Regions from separate parts of the Sporosarcina sp. P12(2017) genome, predicted to be linked through region 1. Evidence: predicted binding sites of a transcription regulator. Region 1 holds the regulator's gene; each other region holds the start of a gene.
The links. Region 1 encodes LexA, which represses DNA repair genes until DNA is damaged. Its sites were predicted from a motif close to CGAACATATGTTCG; they were not measured.
Positions count from the first base shown of each region.

Region 2: a site for LexA is predicted at 2,649-2,662, ahead of CSV80_RS06410 (YolD-like family protein). Genes of this name have one in related genera too.
Region 3: a site for LexA is predicted at 2,341-2,354, ahead of CSV80_RS00960 (YolD-like family protein). Genes of this name have one in related genera too.

Region 1 is NZ_PDYL01000002.1:31,467-35,759, forward strand. It holds gene tkt (transketolase) at 1-909, opposite strand, end outside; gene CSV80_RS01615 (DUF896 domain-containing protein) at 1,018-1,254, opposite strand; gene CSV80_RS01620 (YneB family resolvase-like protein) at 1,322-1,975, opposite strand; gene yneA (cell division suppressor protein YneA) at 1,972-2,298, opposite strand; gene lexA (transcriptional repressor LexA) at 2,494-3,114, shown strand; gene CSV80_RS01635 (methionine gamma-lyase family protein) at 3,167-4,293, opposite strand, start outside.
Region 2 is NZ_PDYL01000006.1:102,493-106,785, reverse strand. It holds gene CSV80_RS06425 (proline dehydrogenase family protein) at 28-1,038, opposite strand; gene CSV80_RS06420 (DUF3298 and DUF4163 domain-containing protein) at 1,127-1,747, opposite strand; gene CSV80_RS06415 (nucleotide excision repair endonuclease) at 1,864-2,241, shown strand; gene CSV80_RS06410 (YolD-like family protein) at 2,276-2,626, opposite strand; gene CSV80_RS06405 (methyl-accepting chemotaxis protein) at 2,734-4,293, opposite strand, start outside.
Region 3 is NZ_PDYL01000001.1:167,774-172,066, forward strand. It holds gene CSV80_RS00940 (N-acetylmuramoyl-L-alanine amidase family protein) at 1-528, shown strand, start outside; gene CSV80_RS00945 (nucleotidyltransferase family protein) at 789-1,475, shown strand; gene CSV80_RS00950 (Panacea domain-containing protein) at 1,468-2,205, shown strand; gene CSV80_RS00960 (YolD-like family protein) at 2,605-2,940, shown strand; gene CSV80_RS00965 (HNH endonuclease) at 2,974-3,615, opposite strand; gene CSV80_RS18095 (MBL fold metallo-hydrolase) at 3,768-4,293, shown strand, end outside.

The DNA of each region.
Region 1 (4,293 bases):
TTGATCCGTTGCTGAATTAAAACGGTCATAGACTTCTTCAGGAACGTAGAAGTCCTCTTCGAATGTCCACTTATAATACTCTTTCGTAAGTGCCATTTCATCTTCACCTAATGGTGCACCGTGTGCATCTGCTTTACCAGACTTGTTTGGTGAACCATAGCCGATCACAGTTTTTACTTCAATGATTGTCGGTCCGCCAGTATTGCCTTTTGCTTTTTCAATTGCATCAGAAACGGATCTTGTGTCATTTCCATCTTCAACGCGTGCATAGTTCCAGCCATATGATTCAAAGCGCTTTCTAATGTTTTCAGAGAATGACATATCCAAATCGCCATCTAAAGAGATGTCGTTACTGTCATATAGCACGATTAGTTTATTTAATTGAAGGTGGCCAGCCATGGAAATTGCCTCTGCTGCTACACCTTCCATCAAATCTCCATCTCCGCATAGTGCATATGTGTAGTGATCGACAATATCGAAACCGGGTTTGTTATATATTGCTGCAAGATGTTTTTCAGCCATTGCCATACCTACAGACATACCAATTCCTTGTCCAAGCGGCCCTGTCGTTGCTTCAACTCCTACTGTATGTCCATACTCTGGATGTCCAGGGGTCTTGGAATCCCATTGTCTGAAATTCTTTATGTCCTCAATAGTCAAGCCGTAACCGCTTAGATGCAACAAGCTGTAGAGTAACATCGAGCCGTGTCCTGCTGAAAGTACAAAACGGTCACGATTGAACCATTGTGGGTTTGATGGATTATGGTGTAAATGTTGCGTCCATAGTGTGTAAGCCATCGGTGCTGCACCCATCGGTAATCCCGGGTGACCAGAATTTGCTTTTTCAATTGCATCGATTGATAATGTTCGGATTGTCGTTATTGCCAGTTGATCGATTTTTTCGGTCATGCTGTACATCCTTTCCATCCTGTCTCATATGAGTGTTTTATAGTACATATTCCTTCTCTAGTGTAGTCAATTCTAGAGTTAATTACAATGTTAATCCTTTACCTATCATCAATTTAAAGGTTTTTGATTCGCCCTTGCTTGTTTAACTTTATCTGGTGTTACATCATTTCCTTCTGGATCTACTACTTTGACCGATTCGATCGTTTCACGCATGCTTGTACGGAATGATTCCAAGTATTCCTTTCTCAACCGCGTCTGTTCTTTTGCCTCTTCAATCGATAATCCTGTTGTTTTCTTTTTATTTGCCAATTCATTAATACGTTTTATTTTCTTTTCTGATAGCATCTTTAAAACCCTCCAAAAGTTAGTCGTTTAATAAAATGTAAACAACCTGGAGGAAAAGTGCAACCTATTAGTGTTCTTGCGCTATAAACTCTTTATATCTTCTATGAACTGTCGCTTTACTGACCGCATGGCCTAATCCATTTAATACTGTTGCAATTTCTTCATATGTGAGACCTTTGTTACGAAGTGAGACAATTTCTTCTATTGGAAGTTCAAGTCTTTCACGCCCCGGTCCCTGGTCAATATTTCGCAGATTCTTTGATGGATCATAGCCTCTGTCAACAGCACGCTTCATTCCTCTACGTATTTTTGCATTATGTAGTTTTCGTTGATATTCTTCTACGATTGCGAGAATTTCTAGTAACATGGAATCCATTTCATTCAGTTCAATCGTACCGTTTGAATGATTGGTAATCACAGTCGTTTCACTTTTAGCAATTACATGCAAAATCGCAACCCTAGCATTCCCTCGTCCTAATCGTGTTTCATCTTGAATGAATACTGCATCCACTGTATCGTTTTGGATTTGATCCAACATGGATAGAAGACCTTCACGATCCATATCATATCCACTTTGCCGATCCGTATAGATGCCAACACAATCATAGGATAGCTCAGCAGCTAATTTTTCAAGCTCCTCTTGCTGTCTCACAATAGATTGTTCTTGTGTTTCTTTTTCCGTACTCACACGGCAGTATATTACACATTTCTTTTCTGTCATTTAGATCCTACTCCTATTTCAGCTACCTGGATATCTGTTTGTTTATTAATTTTAACAGGCACACGGAGTAATTCACCTGAAACGATTTGGTCAGTAGGTAATTCATTTAGTGAACGCACCTGTTCAATCCAGTGGGTTGTGGGTATATCTTCTGAGTAGTTAGAAGCCAGCTGCCAAAGTGTATCCCCTTCATTAATAACGATTTCTATGTAGTGATCTTCCTCGGCTATTTTATCAAATTGAAGCCAGGCAAAAGATACACAAACTGCTAATAATACTGCGAAATAATAATTATTTTTGATAAATTCTTTAATAAACTCCATTTTAACTCCTCCTCGAATTCGCGTATTTAGAATGCATGTTCGGAATACTTGTTCTTAATTATAAGAGAACATATGATTCTATGTCAAGCAAAATTAGAACCTTTGTTTGATTAGTAATCGAACACATGTTATACTATATTCAAAATAATGGTTCAGTATACCATTGCTCGCAAACTAGTAGAAGAGGTGAATCTGTTGAAGAAAATATCAAAGAGACAAGAAGAAATACTTGCTTTCATAAAAGATGAAGTGCGTTTAAAAGGTTATCCCCCTTCCGTTCGTGAAATTGGAGAAGCTGTAGGTCTTGCATCAAGTTCTACGGTTCACGGTCACTTATCACGACTCGAGAGTAAAGGTTTCATACGCAGGGACCCGACAAAACCCCGAGCTATTGAAATTTTGGATCCAGAAGGACTAGATGAACTAAAAAATGGCGTTATGCATGTGCCGTTGATTGGTAAAGTTACAGCAGGCAATCCAATTACGACGATTGAAAATATTGAAGAGTACTTCCCATTGCCGGATACATTTGGTTCCTCAGAGGATGAAATCTTTATGTTGGAGATTGTAGGAGACAGTATGATTGAAGCCGGCATCCTAAACGGAGACCGTGTGATTGTCAGACAAACGCACTCTGCAAGCAATGGGGAAATTGTCGTAGCTATGACAGAAGAAGATGAAGCAACCGTTAAACGTTTCTTTAAAGAAAAAGATTATTTTCGACTCCAACCAGAAAACTCTTCCATGGAGCCGATCATTGTAGATCAAGTTTCCATTCTTGGAAAAGTGATCGGTGTATTTCGGATGATTCATTAATGAAAAAAAGTGTATCGAGAAACCTCAAGAGGTTTTCGATACACTTTTTTCTTTATACCAACTTCTTTTCAAGCAATTGTTCCATCGAATCTAGTATTGCAGATTTTACATGTTCATAAGTCAATCCACCTTGAATATATGCTGTGTATGGCGGTCTGATCGGACCGTCAGCTGTCAACTCAATACTGGAACCTTGAATGAATGTACCCGCAGCCATGATGACGTCATCAGCATAACCGGGCATGTAAGATGGCTCTGGGGCATATTGAGCATTAATTGGTGAGTTTTGCTGGATCATCTGACAAAACGCAATCATTTGTTCAGCATTTAAAAAGTTCACCGATTGAATTAAATCCGTTCGAAGCTCACTGTAATGCGGTGTTGTATCCATACCGAAGCTTGCGAAAAATGCCGATGTGAATAACGCGCCTTTAACCGCCTGACTGACTACGTGTGGCGCTAAGAAGAATCCTTGGTACATCTCAAGTAACGTATCGAGTGAAGCCCCTGCTTCAGCTCCAAGGCCTGGAGAAGTCATACGATAAGCACACTTTTCAACCAAGTCTTTTCTGCCTGCAATGTAACCACCTGTTCTAGCAAGTCCACCGCCTGGATTTTTTATGAGCGAGCCTGCCATTAGATCTGCTCCAACTTCTACAGGCTCTTTCATTTCCACAAATTCTCCATAGCAATTGTCTACAAAGACTACGACATCTTCTTTCATTTTGCGGATTTCTTTAATAATCGCTTCAATTTCATGGATTCTGAATGATGGATTACTTGAATAGCCTTTCGAACGTTGGATCGCTACGATTTTCGTCTTCTCTGAAATCGTCTCTTTTGCTTTCTCGTAATCAACAGAACCATCCTCGTTCAAATCAATATGCTGATAAGAAATCTGAAAATCCTCAAGTGAACCCGTATCTTTGCCGTTGCCGGAAATGATAGATTCCAACGTGTCGTATGGTTTACCTGTAATATAAAGTAGTTCGTCACCTGGGCGCAATATCCCGAACAAGCTGATTGTAATGGCATGCGTGCCCGAGATAATTTGATTTCTTACAAGACAGTCTTCCGCTCCGAACACATCCGAATACACTTGTTCCAATACATCACGGCCACTGTCGTCATAGCCATAACCTGTTGAGCCTGATAAATGAAAGTCGCTTACTTGATTTT
Region 2 (4,293 bases), on a different contig from region 1:
TAATCCACGTTGCCCCTATCCTACCGCTCAACGATACTTCACCCAACCACCATCTTGTTTCTCGTCACTCCCACGCTTGCTTAATCGCCCAAGCACAAACGCGCCGGCGACTAGGCCAATCATAGTATTTGTTTTCTTATTGAACACTTGCTTCACCATCAAGTTCATATTTTGCGGACGCTCCGCCAGTCTGCGCATGAAGTACCCGTACCAGTCCTCGCCAAACGGTACGTATGTACAGAAATTATAGCCCTCTTTCGCCAACTGCAACTGCAACTCATGGCGGAAGCCGTACAGCATCTGGAACTCGAATTGATCACGTGAAATATCATGTTCTTTCACAAACTGCTTCACATGATTGATGATGTTATGGTCATGTGTCGCAATCGATGTAAACGCTCCGTGCAATAAGTGTTCTTCAATGATCTTAATATAATTTTCGTCAATATCTTGTTTATCTATATACGCAACGTCCGGTGACTCTTTATACGCACCTTTTACTAGACGGATGCGTGTATCGTTGTATTTTTTCGTATCACCTAACGCCCGGTGAAAATAAGCTTGGATAACGGTTCCGACGTTTTCATAGCCCTTTGCTTTTAATTCGTCTAGTAAACGGAACGTCGGTTCAAGTCGTGAGTGATTTTCCATATCAAAATTAACAAACATTCCTACCTTGTTTGCTCGTTTGACGATTTCTTCTACTTGTTGTTTGCAAAACGCATAATCAATATCGAGGCCGAGCTGTGATGGTTTGATCGAGATGTGCGCATCTACTTGATGTTCTTGGATTGCGTCCACTACCGCTAAGATTTGTTCTTTCGCTTCAATGGCCTCGCTCTTTTCGTACACAAATTCACCCAAATTGTCGATCGTGCATGAAATGCCTGCTAGATTGAGTTCTTTAACACTAGTAATCATTTCTTCGATGTTAGTTCCTGCCACGACTTGTTGGGCCCCTAGTTGAAAGCCGTATTTTTGGGCAGCTTGATTCAGTAGTTGATTTTCAGATAAACCAATAAAGAAATTTCTTAGCATAGTTTCCACCTCATTTGTATATTTCGTATATCGAAATTATAACACTATTCCGTCATGTAAACCTATACATTTGTTCGTTCAGTTATTTTCAAGTTCCTATGAACGGTAGCATTCGGTCTGCTGGACTATTCGGTTTAATGATCTCCTGTAAATCGAGCAAGGGAATCGGGAAATATGGGAAGCCGGCTACGTAAGGTGAAATTTCGTATAGTTGGAAGTAGACCACTAGACTCGTGTCTGCGATGTAGAAATCTTGATCAGGCTTGATTTTAGTGAATGGCTCAAGCACCGGCGTTTTCCATTGCTGAATATGGCGTCTGACATATTCCGATATCCGCTGTACATAAGGACTGCCAGGCTTGAACAGATCTTGTAGATTGTATTGCCTTCCCGTCTTCGTATCGAACGTCAGAGATTTGACGTAGGTCATTCCATGCGCTCCACCAGTGAACGAATAGACAATCAAGTTGATACTGAAGAGATCGCGCTGATTATTTTTGATTTCGTACGTTGCGACCATCTCCACAAGGCTTGGATCATAATAATTATTATCCTCTAGCATTTTATTCATTTCTTTGAACAGTACTTGATTTAGTTTCTGTTGGACTTTTGGATCATCCAGTTGTGTGATGACGGGATAAGATACATCCACTTTTGGCCTTCTATTTGATATGTGATACGTTTGAATAACAGCAGGGTTTTTCATCATTTCATCCTTCCCAAGACATTTGTCTACTATATGCAAGGGACGGACAGAAAGTTTCTCGCTTTTTCCGGGGTCGTATGATAGGATAAACACTGACTGATATAAGGATGTGAAGTAAAATGATCAATATTACATTACCTAAACCGGACGTAACGATCGTTCGCAGAAAACAAGAAATGGGACCGGATGAAACGCCAATTAAGCCAATTTATGGTTTCATCGATTTTCATGATATTCCACGTGATAAAGGCGGCCTTTTGTTGTTCTTCAACCAAAGCGACGAGTTGTTATTCGTAGGAAAAGCAAGAAAATTACGTCCACGTCTGAAAAAGCATTTTGACGATCAAGTGTCTCCATTACGTAATCACCGTGAGGAAGTAGCAAAGATTTCCGCTATTATCATCGATGACCCAATGGAACGCGAAATCTACGAAACATACGTAATCAACACACAGCAAGCTAAATACAACGTAGAAAAAGCATTTTTCAGAGACTGAGCTGTCTGCCTTCGCAGACGGCTTTTATTTTTGGTTAAAAACCATCTGCTCCTCTCGATAACTGGACATCTACCACATCTGCTACATGAATTCTTTCCGTTCCGAATGGATCACGCAGCACAATGGTCATCGTCTGCAAGTCGAGCGCTTCAATCTCCCCTTGATGAAAGCGAACTTCTCCATCATGCCAAGTTTTAATCCATGTCTCACCACGTCTGCGCCAAGCTACTTCAAGTGTCTCTTGCATCGTTTGTAGCTCCCAATCGGTTAACTCAGGCCGTTCAATATACTCATCTTCCCATTGCCAATCGCGTAGTCTCTCGAGGTGTTCAGGCAGCATGAGCGACGTCCACTTCAATTTCCCTCTATCTCGGTTCCTTTCCATCAGATATTCCCCATTTCCTAAGCGTATGTATGTTCGTATTATACAGAACGTACATTCGAAAATCAATGGTAAAAAAGGCCATCGCTTTACATGCGATGGCCAAGTGTTTATTTAGGTAATTCGAATGAACCGACAAACACTTCCAGTTCACGCGCCATTTGATTGGTCTGCGTAGAACGTTCTGAAATTTCTTCTATGCTCGCTGTCGTTTGCTCGGCAGCTGCTGCAATATTATTGGTCATGTCTTCAATATTTTGTACAGCGTGCGTCAAGTGCTCGATCAACTGTACCGCTTCTGTTGATTTCGCAGCTTCTGACGTCATCAAGTTAGAGATATTCTTGATTTCCTTGACAGTTTCTCCAACTGCTACGGAAATATTACTCAATGACTGAGACGTAAGCTTCACTGTTTCAGTACCCTTCGTGATATGTTTCGTATTTTCCGACGTAGAAGTAATGACTTGCTGGATGCGATCCGAAATATCCTTCACCAGCTTCTCTACTTCGAGTACTTCCTGATTCGATTGCTCAGCCAAGTTCCGTACTTCTTCCGCCACTACCGCAAAGCCTTTACCGTGTTCACCTGCACGCGCCGCTTCAATGGATGCGTTCAGTGCAAGTAAATTGGTTTGAGCTGCGATTCCTGCGATGGAACCCGTGATGTTTTGGATCTTCGTCGTAGATTCCACCAAGTTTTGAATCGTATCTCCAACTTGTTGTGAACCATTTCGAATTAATTCCATATCATAGCTAATTTCCTCTGCGCGTTTTGCGCCTTCTAGTGCAATCTTCATCGTTTCATTGGAGTTAACGAGCATCGAATCAGCGCTTTGTTTCGTATTGTTTAAACCACTTGCTAATCCCGTAAGAATACCTGTTGCGTGCTCCGCAGTTGACGTACCTTCCGTAACGGCTGTGACGACTTCTTCGATATTATGTGCAACCATCGTAATCGCTTCACGCATTTCGGAAAGTGATGCAGAAGTTTCCCCTGCGTTTTCGGATAAATGCTGCGATGTCGTATTCATCGTCGCGATCATATCTTGTAGGTTCACCGTCATACGATTCAGCGTACGAGCCAAGTCGCCCACTTCGTCTTGTGATTTCACTTCTGTCGGTTGGACCGCCAAGTTACCATCCGCAATTTCCTTCGCCTGCTCAATTAAGCTCGTGATCGGCTTCGTTTTCCGACGAATCAAGAATCCTGTTCCAATTGAAGCAAGTATCATGGGAATAATACTGATCAAGATACCGTCGCGTACAACATCCCAAGTACGATGTTTGACGATATCGGCATCGAAATCAATTACGCTGACTGCGATGATTTCTTTACTCGCATCCTGGTCTTCGTGTATTGGCGCATAACCCGAAAGCCGCTCTATACCGCCATACTCGTAAGGCTGAGAGTACGTCGAATGTCGATGTTCGAGTAGATCGGCAATCGCTTCTTTGTCTAAATGGAACTGGTCTCCCGGCTTAAATCCACTTGCTTTCAGATTATCGTCGAGGGCAATGATTTTCCCATCCAAATCCAAAATATATTGTGTTTCAAATATATTCTTATGTTCAGTTGTCCAGTTCAATGTCTTCCCAAGTTCATTTTGTGTGTCGACGTCGCCAGCCAATGCCTTTTCCATATCACCAGGTCGAATCAATCCAGTAGTAAT
Region 3 (4,293 bases), on a different contig from region 1:
ACGTTCGTCTATAATGGTAGTGTTAGCACCGCAACTACAAAACTACAGAACGCAGTACACAGTTCAATCGCTAATCAAATAGGTATTCGTGATCGTGGTAAAAAGAGAGCGAACTTTGCGGTTTTGCGCTTAACAAATATGCCGGCTGTTCTCGTAGAATATGCGTTTATTTCAAATTATAGCGATGAAAATATCTTGATTGATGAAGTCGAGAAGTTGGCATTACTGACAGCGCAAGGAATAGTTAATTACGCAGGAGGTAAAAAAGATGTAGCAGCAGTGCCGAATAAACCTAAACCGACACCCGCGCCAGAGAAACTTACGATCGAGTTAGAATTTACATCTGGCACGTTACGTAAGGTAGTAGAGACTTTTCTAGGTAGCAAATTACAACAGGAGATGGCAGTCGAAGCGGCATCGGAACGCGGATACTCTTCATCTTGGATTAATAAGCAGGCAGATGGGTCCGCGGCTAACGGAGATTTAGTAGCGCTGATGATTGGTGCCGGGGTTAAAGAATTTAAATAAGGAGCAATTGGCCGTAATATAAACATTGATATGACGCGGTTCGGAGAAAGGCCAATGCAAAGGTAAAGCGACCTGTCCTTTTATGGATAGGTCGCTTTTTTATTTTCGAAATATCGAAGCGTTAAATAGCTCACTTTCAAATTATATCGTTGACGGATACGAATTAGCGGATAATTATGTGAAAATTATAGATTGGCAAATAATCTTTACATATGGTTTAATAGATACGTAGCATATTATACATATACAGAGGTGGTTTTTTGCGCAATATAACAGAGATTTCACCTTTAATTGAATTAATCAATAACATTGATGGTTTACATCATGATCATTCTGCTAATTGGTTAGATAAAGTGAACGAGCCATATAATCTCAAAAAAAACCAAGTTAGTGATATTTGTTTTAGTAATTCGCTTTCAGAACAAAGAGATATTGAAATTAATGCAGAATTTGTACAATACATGAATCAATATTGCGAAAACTTGAAGCAGGTATTCTTTCATCCATTTTACGATTTTCTAGACGCGGACCTAAAGGTGATTTCTAGAGTGAAGGATCCGGAATCAAGGATTTCAAAAATTTTGCATTATATGAATGGAAAGAACGAAAGAGGGAAGGTTAACCTTAACAAGTGTTTAAATGACTTGTTTGGTTTTCGTGTTTGGATGGATGAATTTGATCACAATCAAGAATGTTACGACTTCATAGAGAGCTCTCTTGATAACTCAAGAGTGAAGATTCACAATTCTTGCAAGGGAGATTATCGAGCCACCCATATTTACTTTAATAACGGAAACAATAGGTTCTTTCCTTGGGAACTTCAAATTTGGCTACATAAAGATGACAAAACCAATATCCACTCTCATTCTCTGCATAAACAAGAATACACTCAATGGGCAGAAATTTATAAAAAAACAGAATTCAGGGAGGTCAAAAGTGATGTTTAAGCACTTTGTTGCAATATCTAGCCTTTATTCTAAAGGTATTCGGATAGCTTTACACTTCTCGGGAGAACAGTTAGACTCGTCGGAAATACAAAAATTTTTAAATAGTCTTCACAAAAAACATGGAGATATTCAGTTAGGGATACACAGGTTAACCACCGAGTCTCCTTATTGGGAATCGGTAGTCGAAGCTGACGGCTATTTCAAGGATCTAATTGTCGTAAAAAGAAGTGAACAATTTATTGATTTAATCGGTATAGAACAACGATTGACAGCAGTACACATCGCGAAGTACGTCTTAACTTTAGCACCAATAAGTCACTTGAAGCTACAAAAGTTAGTATATTTAATATACGAAAGGTTCCTCAAAACCACAGGAGAAAAACTTTTCGATGATGATATATTTGCTTGGAAGCACGGACCGGTGATTAAGAGTGTTTACGATGTGTTTAAGGTTCACGGATCTTCTCCGATTGCATATGAAGAAGATGATAGTGCCAAGATCTACTCAGATGAAAATCTGTCGTTTACTCCATCATTCGTTAAAGTAATTTCAACTGAACACGGCTTTACTGCTTTAAACACTATTCATGAAGTCTTAAAAGATTATCAACATTTGGGAGCTTGGGACTTGGTGGATTTAACTCATCAAGAAGGTTCTCCTTGGTCGAAGGTATATAAACCTAACATCAACAAAATTATAACTGACGATGTAATTCTCGGTTATTCATAAAAGCATCTCTTCTGAGGTGCTTTTTCTTTTTTTAAAAAACGAACACACTCGACATTCAACGAAGATAAAGCTTCAGTAGTGTTAAAAGCGACCCTATCCATGGTGAACGGAGTCGTTTTTTATTTACTTTACAAACGAACGTACATTCCTTATAATTGGATTAAGGAGAGGAACGCATGTGCTGTAAAAATTGGAGAGAGCGGTAAACTATGGTGAAACCCTAGAAGTCATGTATATGGCTAACGATGGTTCAATCAGCAAAAGAAGAATCAAGGTACTGCAAGTTCGAGAGACCTCTTTCCGCGCCTACTGTTTTCTTAGGAAGTCCAAACGCACCTTCCTCATCGACAATGTATTAGTAGCCGTTCCCGTCATACAGAAAGAAAAGGTGGTCTTATAATGGAAGGTAATCGAGACCGTGGCAACATCAAGTGGACGTCACTCTTTATTCCGGAACACTTGGAGCGACTACGTGAATGGCAAGCAGAGGATGATCATATTGAGCAACCACAGCTGGACCAGTTCGACTGGGATAACATCCAAGAAACACTTGAAACGGCCCTCAAGCGTCAGTGTGAAACAGAAATCGAAACCTGGCAGGATGGAAAGATAACTTATTACCAAGGCAAGATAAAAGAAATCAATATACATAGCAAAACTGTAATAATGGAAGATCCATTCGGGCCGGATCGAATTCACGTAATAGAAATTGTGAGCGTTCAGTGCTTGGATTAATATAAAAAGAACCCAGCCCAGTTGGCTAGGTTCTCACTCCAAATATGGTTGATGATACTTTTCCTCACCAGCTCTACGTGCAGCGGCAGCTTCTTCTACCGTATCAAAATACCCCAAGTGATATTGTTTGTTTTTTATACCAATAGAAGCCCGATATTTGATGCTGTTTTTTCTTTTTACCGGAAATACTCCTTTAATTCCAGTATTGTTATCATTCCTGATTTTACTTTTTAGTATGGCTGTATAAACGCCGTCAACCATGAGATTTTCCTTAATATATTTCTGCACTTTTTCTCCCGTAGGAACGCTTATGCAACCGCATGACTTTGCCGTACCTGTCTTTAGTTGAACTCCAGAAGCTTGTATCACACCTCCACAGTCGCAATAACATAACCATGTTGCATTACTACCCATGCTCCCTTCTCTTCTTACGACGGTCAATTTCCCAAAACGTTTGCCCGCTAACTCCAACGCATTATTTCGTGCCTTCTCTTTTTGTAGACAGCCACATGACTTACTATTACCTGATCGAAGATCTTTCAAAAGGATGATTTTTTGCTCTCCGCAGTCACAAATGCATAAATAGCAACGTGCCTTACCCTTGCGATCTGCCTCTTCTTTAACTACTAGACCACCATATCGGTCACCTATCAAATTAAGACGTTTCCTACCCAATTTACAGACCCTCCCTTCTATTAATTCGTATCATAGTACATTTTCAGGGGATTGACTACGTGATTTGTAATTATATAGTTGGAAAATTATGTAGACAACCAGTTACATACATACTATGATAATCTTTGAATATGACAAAAGGAGTGTTTTGGTTGAAAAAACTAGTAATGATTATCATGACTATGGTTCTAGCCATTAGTCTGCTGCCCATTTCTACAGACGCAGCAACAAAAGAGATGAAGGTACATTTCATCGACGTAGGTCAAGGGGACGCAGTATTAATCCAGTCTCCAAACGGTAAAAACATGTTAGTGGATGGCGGTCCTAAGTCCGCTGGAAGTAAAGTCGTTTCATTTTTGAAAGAAAAAGGCGTTAAACGTTTGGATTACGTAGTAGCGACGCATCCAGATGCAGACCATATCGGTGGATTAGAAGCTGTATTAAATGCGTTCCCGGTAACAAACTTTATCGATTCTGGTTATGTACATACGTCACAAACGTACTATAATCTGTTGACGCTAATCGACAAAAAGAATATTAAGTTTACAGTAGCAAAGGAATTGGACAAGTTGGCGCTTGATCCACAATTAATTACACGTGTACTATTTGCAGATGAAAAAGGAAAAGACAGCAATGCTGCATCCATCGTTTTGAAAATTACTTATAATAAAGTATCGT